4 regions of the Solibacillus sp. FSL W7-1324 genome follow, and region 3 is predicted to be linked to each of the others. Evidence: riboswitches for the same ligand, from Rfam matches in the RefSeq annotation. Region 3 holds a riboswitch; each other region holds the start of a gene.

Region 1 (4,268 bases), 880 kb from region 3:
AAAGAAAAAGCGATGATGATCAGTGACGGCGATCTGACGCAAACGATTGAAGTGAAAACGACTGACGAAATTGGACAGTTGGGACAAGCGTTCGCGGATATGCAGGAAAGCCTGAAATCCCTCATCCAAAAAATTGAGCAAAATGCGGAACTTGTCGCTGCCTCAGCAGAACAGTTGTCGGCGAACTCTGAAGAGACGACTGCTGTGACACAGGAAGTTTCTACTTCGATTCAGCAAGTATCGGTAAGCGCGGAAAAGCAAAAGGACAGTGTCGATACAAGTGTCCATGCATTCGAGGAAATAACGGAGGGTGCGGTACAAATCGCGAATTACTCGGCGCAAGTTTCAGCCCTGACAAACGAAACGACGAAACAGGCCTATGATGGCGGTCAGTCTGTTGAAAATATCGTCAATCAGATGAAATCGATCCATCAGTCGGTCATTGCATCCCATCAAACGATCCAGTCATTAAATGAACGTTCAAAACAGGTAAATTCGATTTTAAATATTATTACAGGAATTGCTGAACAGACAAACTTGCTTTCATTAAATGCCTCGATTGAAGCGGCACGAGCAGGCGAACACGGGAAAGGTTTTGCGGTTGTCGCCAATGAAGTGAAACAACTGGCAAACCAGTCCCATCAGTCAACGAAGGATATTTATGAAATCATTTCAGCAATTCAGAATGACACGGGAAATACGGTCTCGATTATGGACCGCATTTCGCACGAAGTAGAAAACGGTGTGGAAGTTTCCAACGAAGCATTGGCGAAGTTCTCTACGATTATCGAAAGCATGGAGCAAGTAACACCGCAAATAGAGGAAGTATCGGCAACAGCACAGCAAGTGTCTGCGTCGATTCTCGAAACATCTTCCAGCGTAAAAGAAATGGCATTATTTGCGCAAGACAATGCTGCGATTTCAGAAGAAGTAGCCGCATCTTCGGAACAGCAGCTCATCGCCATTGAAGAAATTTCATCATCAGCACAAGCTTTAACGGAACTGGCACAGGAATTACAGCTCGTTATCGCGAAATTTAAATATTAAACAAAAGGCATCTTCTAGTTGGGAGATGCCTTTAAATAGGTAGAAAAGTTCGCGGAAAAGGTTAAAATAGGCTAAATTGAAGTGGAGTAAATTTGATTTCAGAAGGGGAAGGGTACAATGAAAAGCGCAAAACCATTTTTAATGTTTCAAGGCGGTGTTGCAGAAGAAGCAATGAACTTCTACACATCCGTGATCGAGGACGCGGAAATTACGAGCATTGTCCGCTATGGAGCAAATGAAGGCGGAGACGAAGGAACAGTCATGCAAGCGACTTTTTCGATTAAAGGCCAGGAATTTATGTGCATTGACAGTAATTTGAAACATGAATTTGACTTCACACCGTCATTTTCTATTTTTATTACATGTGATACAGAAGAGGAAACCGACTATCTGTATGAAAAACTGCTTGAAGGCGGCCATCCGCTAATGCCAATCGGGGATTACGGGTTCAGTAAGAAGTTCGGCTGGCTCAATGACCGTTACGGCGTGTCATGGCAGATTAATTTAGCTTAATGAAATGAGCCGGGTGTCATGCGTTGATTGATACCCGGCTTTTCATTTTCTAATAAAGGTCTGAGTTGTTCTAATATATTTTAAAATCTTCTAATAAAAGTGAGATGTTCTAATATAAGTATCGGTTGTTCTAATAAGTCTGTCATATGTTCTAATATCGTCCACTGATCTTCAAATATCCTGCCCGGATGTTCTAATAAACGCTCAAATCTTCTAATAAAATCGGTAAGCCGGTGAAAACAGTTCTATATAAATAAATTGTTCTAATATAACCCGCGAAAGTTCTAATATCCGCACCAATTCTTCTAATAAAATCGATATACCAATACAAAAAATTCTCTAGCAAAAAATTGTTCTAATAACCACCCCAGAAGTTCTAATAACCCGCCCAAATGTTCTAATAACTACCGAAAATCTTCTAATAAAACCGCCCCCAACCCCAGCGACTCACCCCGCATTAAGCATCCCGCCAAACGCCCGGTTTCTCACCATCACTTTCAGCAAACCATAGCCTAAAATTGCACCCGCAAACGAACTCATCATAAAGGCCGGGACAAAACCGAACAGCGCCGCTTCCTGACCTAAAAATAATATCGCAATCGGATAAGTAGCCATTGCACCAAGCAACCCTGTCCCGACTACTTCACCCAAAGCGGCAAACGCCAGCTTCTTCGTTTTCGCAAACAACAATGCCGCGAGAAGAGCACCAATCATGCTTCCAGGGTAAGCAAATAGACTGCCTGTCCCCATCAAGTTTCTTAACGTCGATGTAAGAAACGCCTGCAATACCGCATACCATGGACCGAGAAGTACGGCCGAGACGACATTGGCAAAATGCTGTATCGGAAAAATTTTCGCGAATCCTAATGGGATATACACCATACTGCTGAGAATCGTTGTAATCGCTGCTATAATCGCGGAGTATGTAAGCTTTCTCGTTTTATTCATTTCAACCATCCACCCTTTACAAATAAATTTTTGCAACAAAAAAACCACTTTCAATGAAGAAAGTGGTATCGTAGCCTATAAAAAAATAAAAATAGGGAATCGACACTACTTTCCTACGCTAGTATTACCTAGATCAGGTGCAAAGGGTACTTCTCAGCCAAAAGGCGCCCCTAGTAGTTTGACGAGCAGATTATCTGCTTCCAATATTAGGTTAATTTCACAATAATCATAACATGACCACTTCACAATGCAAGCACTTTTTTGAAACTTACTCCCTTTGACCGAGTGCATTCACTGCTCATATCCGCCGCCATAATTAGCGGGCTGGGCGTGCTGCCAAGGGTTTGGCGGACCGATGAAAGTATTAGGTCGGACAGGTGCAACTGCCTGCTGCCACAGATTTTCATTCATGCCATAAGTATGGGCCATAATATTTGCCGGTGTCAGCTTAAGCAGGTCGGAACCTAAAATCACTTCCGGTGTCGGAGCATTAAAAATGGCTAGCAGATGCGTATTATTTTGCGTAGCAACTTCATAATGCCACCAGCCTTGAGGAACGTTTGCCACTTGACCGGGGCCAATCGGAAAATGCAACAGCTGTTTCGTGAATGGATTCAAGATCGAAACAATCGCCCTTCCCGTAATACAGTAAACAAGTTCCGCCGCATTTTGATGATAGTGCGGCTCAATGACATTATTGGCACTCAAATAAATATCGAGCAGCGATATATTATCCAGCGTATTCAACTGGTTCACGCCAAGCAGGTTGATAAAATTATGCTGATCTTTAACAAACAATGCATTTTTATTAATATCGAATGTAAACTGCGGTTGCGCCGCTGTATAATCATGATTCGAATTCAATCGTTCACCTCTTTTATTATTGCTGTTAAAGTATGCAAAAAATTACCTTTTCGTGCCTATAAGGAAATAATCCAAGTGAAAATTAACAGACACAATGTAGGACCACACATAAAAATTTCTCCAAAGTGGGCAGCCATGACTCGTTCATAACTTAGCTCAGCTTTACGGAAACCGAAGAAATCCCCATGATTAATTATATAAATAAACGTACTCATCACCATGAGTGCGGACATAACAGATGCACTGATCGGCAAAGTAGTGACGTAGTACGGATTGCCGCCAACATCCATATGGAGTGGAATATTCCACTGCTTACTCAAAATAAAACTTCCGATGACGAGAATAAAAAGAATAAGCGAAATATTAAACGGATGTTTCCGGTAATCGATCAGCTCCAGCATTTTCTTTGTTTTCCCTTTATACTGCCAATCTGCATCATCTTCTACCCGTTCACCTTGCAGAATGAAAATGATGCCGGCTATCATGCTCCCCGCAAGTATATACCACTTCAATAACTTAAAAAGCAGCGACCAGCTATAAAACGGTGCAAGCAAAAGAGGAAGAATGATGAGGACGATTAACCATTTATTAACCGGATAATTCGCCATAAGCCATCTGTTCAAAGCGTCTCGATTATCAACTGTCCGTGAAGTTTCACGGTACGCAGTGAAACGGCTCATGACAAATGCGCCTGCTACAATGACTAACCCGATTGCGAAAATTACATAAGAAGCCTTCGGATAAATCGTGACATTATCATAATTAAAGATGATCCAGTTCCCGCTGATGGCGGTAATCAATATCCCGATAAACATCATATATAAAGCGAAGTTCCTCATCCATCCACCTCCAATTTATATATTCTACGACGACAGGCTGGAAATAGTTTCAATACA
Region 2 (4,268 bases), 1.2 Mb from region 3:
CAATGAAGTTAAAATGATTGGTTTATCTTTTGTTACAATAATCGAGTGTTCGATTTGGGCAACTAATGATTTGTCCGGTGTAATGAATGTCCAGCCGTCACCTGATTCTACGATATGCTCAGCCTTCGCCGAAATAAACGGCTCTACTGCCAACACCATACCTTCTTTCATGATTGTTGTATCCCAAGCATCATAATAGTTCAATACATGGTTTGGCTCTTCGTGTAATGATTTCCCTAAACCATGACCTGTTAAGTTCATAATTACTGTTAAACCGTGATCACGTGCTTCACGCTCTACCGCTTTACCGATTTGGTTTAATTTCGAACCGGCTTTAACCTTTGTCATCGCACGATCAAATGCCGATTTTGCTACAGTACAAAGTTTTTCTTTATCTTCATAACCTTCACCAACGACAAATGAAATACCTGTATCTGCAAAATAACCGTTTAAAGAGCCCGAAACATCTATGTTTACAATATCGCCTTCTTTGATGACCTTGTTCCCTGGAATACCATGTGCAACTTCGTGATTTACTGAAATGCATGTATATCCCGGAAAATCATATTCGCCTTTAGGACCGGAAACCGCGCCTGCTTCTGCAAACATACGGCCTGCAATCTCATCTAATTCTTTCGTTGTCACGCCAGGTACTGTCGCAGCTTTCATCGCCTCACGAATTTCAGCACAAACGCGTCCGATTTTTTTAAATGCCTGGATTTCTTCTTGAGTAGTAACAATCATGTGTAACTTCCTTCCTCTTAAACAATGTCTATCCTTAACTATAGCATACTTAAAATCGGTTGTAATTGTTCAAGGATTTTAAAATTTGCCGTTTTATTACTAATTTAGCACGACTTTCTACTATTAAATGGAGAAAAAGCTTGCAGCGGGCGAAGTATCCCTTGCTGCAAGCCTTGTATTTTCTATATATTATGTTGTTTTTACTTTTTGAAGCAAACGAGGAGCAGATGTGAATAAAATAACTGCGATGATTGCCGTAAGTATAGTAGCAGGTACCATATAAGTACTGTTGTAAATAATTGAGTAGGCCCATACATTATCATCGCCCGCGTATTCTTTAAAGAATACGACACCTGCGAGCAAGTGTGAAACAAATCTTAAAGCTCCGCCTATAAGTGCACCAATGACAATATAAAGTGCCATTTTTACTTTATTGAGCGATTGTGTAGCCTCTAATAACGGCTTTCTCACAATTGCCGCTAACCCTACTACAGTAAAGGCAAGCCCGTAATCTAAAATTGCCTGTAACCAGTGGACAATGTACGCACCGAACATCATTTGCATGACGCCGATCAGCAAGCCAGTTGTCAGTCCCGCCGTTAATCCCCAACGGATGGCCATTAACATGATCGGTACCATAACAAAACTGATCGATCCGCCTTGTGCCCACATCTTAAAGGATACTTGATCCAATACCAGTCCGATGGCAGCAAATATTGCGATTTCCACCATCATTAATAATTTCTTTCTGTCCATAACAATTCCCCTTTCTTTTTATCCGATGTAACAAAAGTGAAGAGGGATAGAAAAAGTAAAAAAACGATAATCAGGACAAAAGCCTGACTATCGTTTGAACAGTCGGATTCTATCCACATCCCTACGCAAGTGCTAACTTACAGGTTCAAAGAGTCAGTGCAATCCCGTGCACAATCTCAGCCGACTTTCTCGGCACCCCTTGTGGTACATCTAATTTTTATTGTTTGAACATGCTCATTGTAACGAATATTTTTACAACTTTCAACAGCTATTATTTTGAAACGTACTAGAATTACATATAATAGATACGAAGGAGTGATGAATAGTGGATCAATCGAAAGGTTTAAGTGCATTAAGCTATTTAAGTTTTTATTTTGCACCGTTTATTTTACCGTTAATTATATTTATTGTTACGAAAGATGATGCCGTTAAAGGCCATTCTAAAAAAGCATTCATTTCTCAACTCATACCGATACTATTAGGAATTCTGTATATTATTTACCTTTTTACTTCCGTTCTTTCCTTGAATGATACGTTGACCTTAAGTTTCCAGGATTTTTTCTTTAGTTCGCATTTTATCGGATTTATTCTTTTAGTCGTTATTACGTTCATCCTGGCGATTTGGAATTTAGTTCTAGCGATTAAAGTTTTACGTTAATGTTTATGAAAGCTCCTATTTTGGGTATATTTTTTATACGAAATGTATTCGTTAAGGAGTGTTTACTAATGAAATTAAATAAGCTTATTAAAACAGCAATTAAATATGGACCAATCGTGTACCCGATCATAAAAAAAATGATGGACAACAAAAAATCAACACCGCAACCTGCAACTACACGACGAACTCCAAAACGCTAACAAAAACACATTTCCCACTTTTGCGTGAGGGAAATGTGTTTTTGCGTTATTTAATAATAATCTCTGTTTTACTGTAGCCTTCTTTGAGTTTTTGCACTTGCAAGATGGCAGGCATTGCTGCTTTTAGTTCGGCTACATGGGAAATGACGCCAATTAAGCGGCCTGTTTGCTGAAGATCGATCAATATATCGATTGCTCTTCTTAACGCCTCTTCATCCAAAGTACCGAAGCCTTCATCGATAAACATCGTATCGATATGCACGCTTCCTTGAACACTTTGAATAACATCGGCCATTCCTAATGCCAATGAAAGAGAGGCATTGAATTTTTCACCGCCGGACAGTGTTTTTACATCCCGCGTTTGCCCTGTATGGCTGTCATATACATCAATGCTGAGTCCGCTTTGGGCATTTCCTTCTTTTCTACCTGTAGATTTAAGGAAGTATTGGCCATTTGATAAGACACGCAAACGTTCATTTGCCGCATGTGTCACTTTTTCCAAATAACCAATTTGAACAAAACGCTCAAATGAAATTTTCGCATCATTTTGACCTCGAATTAAATTGTAAACATGTTCGACTTGCATTAGTTTCTCTTTATAGCTTTCGATCTGTTGCGCGGATTGGTCGAGTTTATCGCGCGTCTCCTTACATTGTTCAACATAGGACTGGATCAATGTCATTTTTGAGTAATGTTCCTCGATCTGCTCATTCAACTCATGAATCTGTTGCTCACTTGCCGTTAAATCGGCTTGTTCTTTTCCTTCGAGCAAAGGTTCTTCCTCAGCAATTTGAACAGATAATGTGTGGACATTTTGCTTATATGCTTCAACCGCATCCTGAATTTGCTGCTGTATATTTAATGGCAGTAATGCAGTTTTATACTTTTCCAAATCGAATCCTTCCTGCTGTAATGCGGATTCAAATTCTTTTTGTGCTAAAAGAGATTCCTGCTGCTTTTCTGTTACAAGATTTTTGGCATGGTGATAGTTCACTTCACAAGATTTCTCATCCAATTGGATTTTTTGCATCGCTTCAAGGGCATTTTGAATCGCAGCTTTTAACTGGTGATGTTTTTGCTGGTGGTTTGCCAATTCTTGCGTTACTTCATCCAATGTAGAAAACTGTGGCAATAATGACTGTTCACTTTGCTCAAGCTTCCCTTTTTCCTGCGCATATTGCTTATCAATATCGATTACGTATTGCTGACCTTTTTCAATACGGCCTTGCAGTACTTCTTTACTTTCCAAAAGCTGGGCCATCATTTTCTTTTCTGTGACAAGCTGGGCCTGCTGCTGTTTCTGCTTTGATAATTTCGCTGTCAGTTCTGCTAAATGCTGTTCATACTCATGTAGTTTTGAAAGCTGGGCATCAAGTAACTGAAGCGCACTTATTTTCTGATCCAATGTTGCCTTTTCCACATCCAGCTTTGAAGTAACTTGGTAAAAACTTTGCATCGTTCGATCGGCCTCTTGACGCAGTTGTGCCAGTGCATCCTCATCAATGACAACCGCTTCACTGTTATGAATGGCTGGATGATTAGTGCTTCCACATACAGGACAGGCTTCCCCGTGGTGTAATGATGCTGCTAGAAAGGTTGCATGATTGCTGCGTATTTGCTGCTCCATATTTTTCAGCTTTTGCTGTGCTTCATCAGCAATTCGTTTCTTACCGGCAAGCTGATTTACTAGAGAATCAACATTCATTTGTATTGCAGCTACTTCTTTAGCCATTTCAATTTTTCGTGTTAATGCAGCATGGGTTTCATATGTTTCATGGTATGTCACTGTCGCATCTTCCAGCTCATTTATAATGGCTTGCTGCTGTTGTTGTTTTTCTTTTAAAGACAATGCTTCGTTTTGCAGCTTATCAAATAATTGCTTGGCGTTTTTTTGGTTTTCTGCAAGCTTA
Region 3 (4,268 bases):
TTGAAATTAAACCGGCGTTCCAAAATGAGACATTTAAGTTGTATGTAAATGAATTAAATAATCCAGACGTTTTAAAACGTATCATTGATGAAATCAAAACTTTAAATAATCAAATTGTTGAAGAACTAGGGACAGGCTTTCAAATTGGACATAGCTATTTTGTAGGGGATGCTTATAAAGTAGATGCTACAAATCGAGTAGAGGAAGTTATTGAATATGAAATTATTCCACAGTTATTCGAGTATTGGTTTGATGATGAGCAGAAGGTAAATCATTGGGCTGAGCGACTAAGAGGTTGTTACGATGGAGAGAAATAATAATATTCCTATTCGTAATATATACTATATGCTTTCCTATGCATATCAAACGTTAAGTCTTTCTGAGTATAAACAAATCGGGACAGAAAAGTTTGAGGACATCAAAGAGCTATACGCAGAAATTTTAATGATTGGTATACCTGTTTTGATTCGCGGAGGATTAAGTAAAGATTATATAAGCATTGAAGAGACTTCCAATGTTATTAAGGGGAAAATTGATATCAATTCCACGATAAAGAAAAATACATTGGTAAATAAGAAAATCTCAGTGGTTTATGATGAATTCTCAGAAAATATATTGTTGAATCAAATTATTAAAGCGACACTCGTTTACCTATCTCGTTCAAATAAAATAAGTCGAAAAATGCGTAGATTGTTTTACGGTTTGCTGCCGTATTTTACAGAGGTATCAGATGTAGAGTTAGATTTGAAGCTATGGAAAAACGTGAGATATAACCGCCAAGATATTCGCTACCAGTTTATTGTAGATGTATGTAGATATCTATATGAGCAATTATTATTTGATGAAAGTTCTACATCTCAACTAATGAAAGAGGTTCAAGATGAACAAAGACTATCAACTTTATATGAAAAGTTCATCTATGAATTTTTCAAACGTGAAACGAAATATAATGTATCTCACCCCCAAATTCATTGGAATGTTGATGATGAATTCACAGATGCTTTACCGATTATGCAAACTGATCTTGTACTTAAGAAAGATAAAATGACTTTGATAGTGGATACTAAATTTTATTCTGAGAATATGGTAGCAAGGTTTAAAGGTGGGGTTGCAAAACAAAAATCTGGTAATCTTTATCAAATATTTACGTATGTAAATAATTGGAAAAATGATCCAGATGAAACGGTAGCAGGTATGATACTTTATGCGAAAACTACCGCATTAAATCAACCAAATCATATTTATCACATTAAAGGTAATCCAATTTATGTCGTATCTCTAAATTTACAGCAAGATTTTAAAGGTATAAAGAAAGACCTATTAGCATATGCTCATCAATTTTTTGCATTAATGAAGGGGGTAAATCAATGAAAGAAGTTATATCCTTACCAGCTGCACAAACAATGGATTTGATTAAAAAGTATCTAATACACGCCCATCCTCATCCGAGGACATATAAGGAAGCACAATATATGACGTTCAGAAAAGTCGGTGGTGTTATGGATACATTATACAGTATTGAAAATGAGCTAGTTTTAAAGCCTGAAGAACAAAATATATATGAGCAGATCAGCTTTTTAAACACTGATATTAAAGAGCGACTTCGAGGTTATATAAATGAACGGAAATATACTTTTGGATTTGGTGAAAAGGAAGATTATAAGTTTTATATTCTAAAAATCGAAAAGAATTTGAACCATTTACCAATTCCAAAAGAAGGTAATATGCAGTCCCATACTTATTATACTTATAACGAAATTACCCACGGGAAAAGAGAGATAATAAGAGAATCACAGTTAAAGAAAATTAAGAGAATATAAATTTAAGAGAGATATAGTTATCTTTTATAGACCACCAGAAGTGCAATACAATATTCACATGTTTAGTTTTGAACTCGTCCGTTATCATTTCTCTATTGCTTTTTTAAATAGGAAAAAGCAACGCAAACAGATGCTGATTAAATTAATGAGAATTTCGTTTATTGGGCGTGATAAAGATTGGGGTAAATGTGTAATATTAAATATCTATACTGTAGGCTATTTCTAGTTTAACTTATGATTACTTGTTTTATTGAACCCATTTTGATAGAATCAAACTAATTAAATGCATTTGCAGGGGGACACAGCTGTGTTGAGAAGGTTAAAACCTGACCCTTAGAACCTGACCGTTAATACGGACGTAGGGAGCAAAGTACATAATAGTTTTTTCTGTACTTACTATGGCTCCGCGTATTTTACGTGGAGCTTTTCTTTTGCAAATACTTTAATTGCAGGGGGACACATTCGTGTTGAGAAGGTTAAAACCTGACCCTTAGAACCTGACAGTTAATACTGACGTAGGGAGCAATTATAGGTGTAGTATACACTTTTTTGGCGTCTCTATATTAATAGAGACGTTTTTTGCACATACGTCCATCTAAATCCAGCGAGGAGGAAAATGGATAGAGTTTTATGGGAAGTTTGAAAATGGTCTGGTTATTCAAACAACTAACAAAAAATAAGTAGGGGGAAATGATGATGAAATTACATGAACAAACCGTTTTAGTTACAGGCGCAAGTAGAGGTGTTGGAGAAGAACTCGTAAAAGCATTTGTCAAAGAGGGAGCTAATGTCGTACTGAATTATTATAAGAGTGAGGAAAAAGCGCAACATTTAGCACAAAGTTTGGGTTCTCAAGTTATCGCTTTACAAGCAGATATCCGCAATCAACAAGAAGTGCAGCAAATGGTTAAAAAGGCAAAAGAGTATTTTCATACACCGATAACTACTATTGTTAATAATGCATTAATTGATTTTGAATTTAATCCACTCACACAAAAAAATGTGTTTGGGCTTCAATGGACCGATTACAATAAGCAATTTGAAGGAACGATTAAGGGTGCTTTAAATAGTATTCAAGCATGCATTGAGGATATGAAAGAACTGGAATTTGGTCGTATTATCAATATTGGGACAAACTTATTTCAGAATCCGGTAGTAGCTTATCATGAATATACAACCGCTAAAGCAGCATTGCTCGGATTTACACGTAACATGGCGAAAGAGTTAGGGGCGTATGGCGTTACTGTCAATATGATGTCTGGCGGACTTTTAAAACAAACGGATGCGAGTAAAGTGACAACAGCAGAAGTATTTCAATTGATTGAAACCACAACCCCTTTACAAAGAGTGACAACACCAAAAGAATTAGCGGAAGTGGCATTATTCTTTGCATCTCCTTGGGGAAGTGCCATCACTGGGCAGAATTTAGTCGTTGATGGCGGTCTTGTAATGGATTAAGAGCAAACTTGTATCTCTCTTTAAGATGAATCCTACTGATAGGCATCCTGGGATGTGGAGAAAAGCATAATTTTGAAAATATTGATTTACAGTAAGAACTATATATACTACAATGTAAATTATTGAAATACCTGAGTTGTTCAGGAGAGGTTCATAGCTGATACCCTCTATAAAAAACTATGGATACATGTATATTACGCCATGTCCATATTGGATGTGGCTTTTTTTATGCCTCCAGTAGTTTGATTAGAGATGTTATAGTTCACCCTCCTTGGAATACTCCGGTATTAACTTAAGGAGCATTCCTGTTAGAAGGATTTTCGGGGACTTGAAAACAAAAAAGCCCTCCTGTATGATGCTTGAGTGTCAACCGGAAAATTGACTCGCACATCCACAGAGAGGACTTACAACAATGAATTTTAATACGAATGAAAAAATTAATCAAGTTTCTGAAAATACACTAGTAATCGGTATCGATATTGCGAAGCACAAACATTTTGCTTGCGCTATTGATGATCGAGGCCGAGTGCTCCAAAAATCATTTCCTATTACACAGTCACGCATTGGATTTGAAGGCTTTTATGAGCGCTTACTCGCTCTAAAAACCACTCATGAAAAACAGGAAATCCTCGTTGGTTTTGAGCCAACAGGACACTACTGGATGAACTTGGCGGCGTTTCTGACAAGCTACGGAATACCATTCGTGATGGTCAATCCAATGCACGTCAATCGTTCCAAGGAATTGGACGACAATCTTCAAACGAAAAATGACCAAAAAGACGCACTTGTCATTGCTCGCCTCATGCGAGATGGTCGCTTCAGCTATCCACGACATCTCGAAGGTATCGAAGCGGAGTTACGAAATGGTGCGACATTACGTTCAAAGATTCAAGAAGACTTAAATGCCCTACAAAATCGCATGATTCGTTGGCTGGATCGCTTTTTTCCTGAATTCACACAAGTGTTTAAAAGCTTTGGGAAAATGGCGTA
Region 4 (4,268 bases), 480 kb from region 3:
CGTTCACATATTGTCTGGTTTGAGGATGCACGTTCCATTCAGGCGAAGTTTGATTTAGTAAAGCGCTTGAATTTGCGCGGTGTTGGCTATTGGAAGTTAGGATTGCCATTCCCGCAAAACTGGCAGCTTATCGGGGCTAATTTTAATGTGGTGAAGAAATAGAAAAAGCAGCATAGATGGTCAGATGAAATCAAAAACTATTCATCTGACTTTTTTGATTGTCATCTATTTAAGAAGGAGATTTGGTCAATATTGATGAAGTATTAGTAGTAGCTGAAGAAAAGGGGGATTATTGATGGGGAATGTTCCGGAAATCTTACAAAACTTACGAATCCCAGTAATTGGGGCACCGTTGTTTATTATTAGCAATCCAAAATTGGTCATTGCGCAATGCAAGGCAGGAATTGTCGGGTCGATGCCAGCGCTGAACGCAAGGCCGGCAAGCCAGCTAGATGAATGGTTAGCTGAAATTACAGAGGAGTTGGCAAGCTATAATGCCAAAAATCCGGATCGGCCGGCAGCGCCATTTGCCATTAACCAGATTGTTCATAAAACAAATGACCGCCTGGAACAGGATATGGAGCTTTGTGTGAAATATAAAGTTCCGCTTATTATTACTTCACTTGGGGCACGCGAAGAAGTTTTTGAGGCAGCGCATAGTTATGGAGGCATTGTTTTCCATGATGTCATCAACAATTATTTTGCAAAAAAAGCGATTCAAAAAGGTGCGGACGGTATCATTGCAGTAGCAGCAGGTGCAGGAGGCCATGCCGGTCAGCAGAGTCCATTTGCGCTTATACAGGAAATCCGCGAATGGTTTGACGGACCGTTAGCTTTATCAGGATCCATCGCACGAGGCCATTCCGTATTGGCAGCACAGGCGATGGGTGCTGATTTCGGCTATATTGGCTCACCATTTATCGCGACGGAAGAAGCTTTTGCGCGTCAAGAATATAAACAGATGATTGTGGATAGTACAGCAGAGGATATTATATACAGTAATTTATTTACAGGAATCCACGGAAATTATTTGAAAGGCTCTATTATGAATGCGGGGATGGATCCAAATAATCTCAAAGAAAGTGATCCTTCTGCGATGAACTTTAACGATAATAACGCAAAAGCCTGGAAAGATATTTGGGGAAGCGGGCAAGGAATTGGTGCAATTAAAGAGATTACCTCTACCCAGCAATATGTTGATAAACTGGCTGAGGAATATGCGCAGGCTTATCAAGAAATGACTGGTAAACGATCGACAGTAGCCCATTTACAATAGTCAACGTCGATTGCGGTAAAACAAAGATGCTATTTTCTCTAAGGGGAAATAGCGTTTTTTTCTGAGCACTAAAAATAGCTTTACTTTCTGGAATGATTCCCTAAATATAGTAGTAATTTCATAATTTTTCGAATTCCCTTGCCCGGGTTGAATTAATTTGTTACACTCTGGGTAATTAAATGCATTTGCGGGGGGACACAGCAGTGTTGAGAAGGTTAAAACCTGACCCTTAGAACCTGGCCGTTAATACGGACGTAGGGAGCAAAGTACACGCTATACATATGTACTTACTTTGACTCCGCGTATCCTTTACGTGGAGTCTTTCTTTTGCAAATATACACGCATTTGATTTGCGGGGGGACACAGTAGTGTTGAGAAGGTTAAAACCTGACCCTTGGAACCTGGCCGTTAATACGGACGTAGGGAGCAATGAAAAGTGGTACTTACACTTTTTGGGGACGTCTCTCTATATAGAGGCGTCTTTTTTTGTGCTTCCGCCAACAAAAAGGAGGAGTAACAATGGGATTTTGTGAAAAGGTAAGGAAAGAAACGGATTTTTATTGGGAGGCTAGCTTCTATCATCCATTTGTACAAGGGATTGCAGATGGAAGTTTACCGCTGGAGAAGTTTAAGTTTTATATGCTGCAGGATGCATATTATTTAAAACATTATACGAAAGTTCTTGCTCTTGCAGCTGCAAAAGCGACTACGGATGACGATGTTCAATATTTTCTGCAAACAGCAAAATTTATTCATGACGCAGAGTTGGAGTTGCATCGTACAACGTTTAAAGAATTAGGCGTGACAGCGGATGATTTGGAGCAATTCGAAGCGGCTCCAGCAGCCTATAACTATGTAAGCCATATGTATAATGCGGTGCATAACGGAGATGTAGCTGAAGCATTTGCGGCAATTTTACCTTGCCCGTGGCTGTATCAGGAAATTGGGCAAAGGTTAAAAGATGCACGTCCGAATGTCCCCCTTTATGAACAATGGATTGCACTCTATGCGTCCGAGGAGATGCTACAAAATATTGAAATACAAAAGTCAATGCTGGATCGATATGCGAAAGAACAACCAGCAAAGGTAAAAGTCTTGCAGGAACATTTTAAGAAAAGCTGTTATTACGAATGGATGTTTTGGGAGATGCCTTGGACGAAGCAAAACTGGGAACAAGGGGTGTATGTCAATGAGCCTGCAAGCAATTCATAAAAATCAGCCGTTAGTACATTGCATTACAAATTATGTCGTCGCAAATTTTACAGCGAATGGTTTGCTTGCGGTAGGTGCCTCACCGGTAATGGCGGATGCGATCGAAGAAGCGGGAGAAATGGCTGCTCAGTCAAGTGCATTACTTTTAAATTTGGGTACTTTGAATGAACGGACAGTAGCATCGATGAAGGAAGCAGGATTTAGCGCAAATAAGCATCATACTCCGGTTGTTCTGGATCCAGTAGGAGTAGGGGCAACAAAGTTTCGAATTGAGACAGCACGACAATTGCTCTATCTTCTAAAGATTGATGTTATCCGCTGCAATATTGGAGAATTGGCGGCTCTTGCGGGAGCGGATTGGACTTCCAAAGGTGTTGATAGCGGTAATGGACATATCGATGTTGCAGCGACGGCCAAACAGCTGGCGAATCACTATCAATCTATTGTAATCGTTACAGGAGAACAAGATGTGATTACGGATGGGGAAAGAGTTGAATTTGTAACGGGTGGTCATGAAAAAGTGACAAAAATGACTGGGAGCGGCTGCTTATTGAGTGCCTTTTGTGCTGCGGTGCTTGCAAACAGTAAAGAACCGTTTAATGACTTACAAACTCTGCTCAATGAATATAAACAGGCGAGTGCCAATTCTGTTGCAGCTATAGGAACTTTCCATACTAACTTCTTGAATGAACTAGAACTTTTAGCGGAGGGACGACGATGATTACATGTACAATTGCAGGCTCAGATAGCGGTGGCGGTGCAGGCATTCAAGCAGACTTGAAAACGTTTCAGGAATTACGTGTATTTGGTACATCGGTCATTACCGCACTAACCGCACAAAACACGGAAGGCGTGCACGGGATTTTTCCGACAACTCCTGATTTCGTGCAAGCTCAGTTAAAAGCGGTACTTCAAGATTTTGATATAAAAGCAATTAAAACAGGTATGCTGTTTAGTGCAGAAATTATCGAGGCGATAGTCGCGCAGCTTAAAGAAACAACAATTCCGATAATTGTTGACCCAGTCATGATTGCAAAGGGAGGTGCCAGTTTACTCGAGCAGCAGGCAACAACAGCCCTTAAAGAAAAGTTATTGCCGCTTGCAACTGTTTGTACACCGAACATTCCGGAAGCGGAAATTCTGACTGGCTATACAATTCAAACTGAAGAAGATATTAATTCAGCGGCACAGCATCTCTTAAGTCTAGGACTGGAATGTGTAGTCATTAAAGGTGGTCACTTAAGCGGTAAGCATGCGACAGATACGGTTTTCATTCGCGGGGAACAACCATTTAAAATGAAAACAGAGCGAGTGGATACGAAGCATACGCATGGAACAGGCTGTACATTTTCCGCAGCAATCACGGCGGAGATGGCAAAAGGAAGATCGATAGAGGCAGCCATTATAGAAGCGAAAAAATATGTGCAACTGGCTATTCGTCATCCGCTCAATATTGGTCACGGCTTTGGCCCGACAAATCATTTTGCTTATCATGAACAGCGGGGGTTGTGCAATGTCCATGTTTTTTGATTTAAATAAGTATTTTGTTATGGGAACAATCAATTGTAAACGCGACCCGCTCCTTGTTTTAGAAGAGGCGCTACAGGCAGGAGTTACGATGTTCCAGCTGAGGGAAAAAGGTGAAAATGCTTTAAAAGGTGATGAGTACATTCAATTTGCCCGGCAATGCCAAAAGCTGTGCCAAATATATAAAGTACCGTTCATTATCAATGATGATGTCGAACTTGCATTAAACTTAGATGCAGATGGAATTCATGTA

Evidence for each region. Region 3 has a riboswitch for thiamine pyrophosphate ahead of MKY71_RS09580 (3-oxoacyl-ACP reductase). Riboswitches for the same ligand answer to the same signal wherever they lie in the genome.
Region 1: it holds a riboswitch for thiamine pyrophosphate, as region 3 does, so the genes downstream of both, thiW (energy coupling factor transporter S component ThiW) here and MKY71_RS09580 (3-oxoacyl-ACP reductase) in region 3, are expected to answer to the same signal.
Region 2: it holds a riboswitch for thiamine pyrophosphate, as region 3 does, so the genes downstream of both, thiT (energy-coupled thiamine transporter ThiT) here and MKY71_RS09580 (3-oxoacyl-ACP reductase) in region 3, are expected to answer to the same signal.
Region 4: it holds a riboswitch for thiamine pyrophosphate, as region 3 does, so the genes downstream of both, tenA (thiaminase II) here and MKY71_RS09580 (3-oxoacyl-ACP reductase) in region 3, are expected to answer to the same signal.

The regions. Positions count from the first base shown of each region.
Region 1 is NZ_JBBOYH010000001.1:2,854,297-2,858,564, reverse strand. Features, by position in the region: gene MKY71_RS14210 (methyl-accepting chemotaxis protein) at 1-1,047, shown strand, start outside; gene MKY71_RS14205 (VOC family protein) at 1,165-1,560, shown strand; gene thiW (energy coupling factor transporter S component ThiW) at 2,008-2,508, opposite strand; TPP riboswitch at 2,602-2,690, opposite strand; gene MKY71_RS14195 (cupin domain-containing protein) at 2,800-3,372, opposite strand; gene MKY71_RS14190 (nucleotidyltransferase) at 3,429-4,211, opposite strand.
Region 2 is NZ_JBBOYH010000001.1:3,153,569-3,157,836, forward strand. Features, by position in the region: gene map (type I methionyl aminopeptidase) at 1-744, opposite strand, end outside; gene thiT (energy-coupled thiamine transporter ThiT) at 934-1,500, opposite strand; TPP riboswitch at 1,602-1,710, opposite strand; gene MKY71_RS15825 (DUF4870 domain-containing protein) at 1,826-2,158, shown strand; gene MKY71_RS15830 (hypothetical protein) at 2,227-2,358, shown strand; gene MKY71_RS15835 (SMC family ATPase) at 2,405-4,268, opposite strand, start outside.
Region 3 is NZ_JBBOYH010000001.1:1,971,400-1,975,667, reverse strand. Features, by position in the region: gene MKY71_RS09595 (AAA family ATPase) at 1-317, shown strand, start outside; gene MKY71_RS09590 (5-methylcytosine restriction system specificity protein McrC) at 304-1,371, shown strand; gene MKY71_RS09585 (hypothetical protein) at 1,368-1,820, shown strand; TPP riboswitch at 2,104-2,202, shown strand; TPP riboswitch at 2,261-2,359, shown strand; gene MKY71_RS09580 (3-oxoacyl-ACP reductase) at 2,517-3,278, shown strand; PreQ1 riboswitch class I at 3,419-3,465, shown strand; gene MKY71_RS09575 (IS110 family transposase) at 3,691-4,268, shown strand, end outside.
Region 4 is NZ_JBBOYH010000001.1:2,453,795-2,458,062, reverse strand. Features, by position in the region: gene MKY71_RS12165 (LysM peptidoglycan-binding domain-containing protein) at 1-162, shown strand, start outside; gene MKY71_RS12160 (NAD(P)H-dependent flavin oxidoreductase) at 296-1,276, shown strand; TPP riboswitch at 1,456-1,554, shown strand; TPP riboswitch at 1,621-1,719, shown strand; gene tenA (thiaminase II) at 1,796-2,488, shown strand; gene thiM (hydroxyethylthiazole kinase) at 2,466-3,209, shown strand; gene thiD (bifunctional hydroxymethylpyrimidine kinase/phosphomethylpyrimidine kinase) at 3,206-4,018, shown strand; gene thiE (thiamine phosphate synthase) at 4,002-4,268, shown strand, end outside.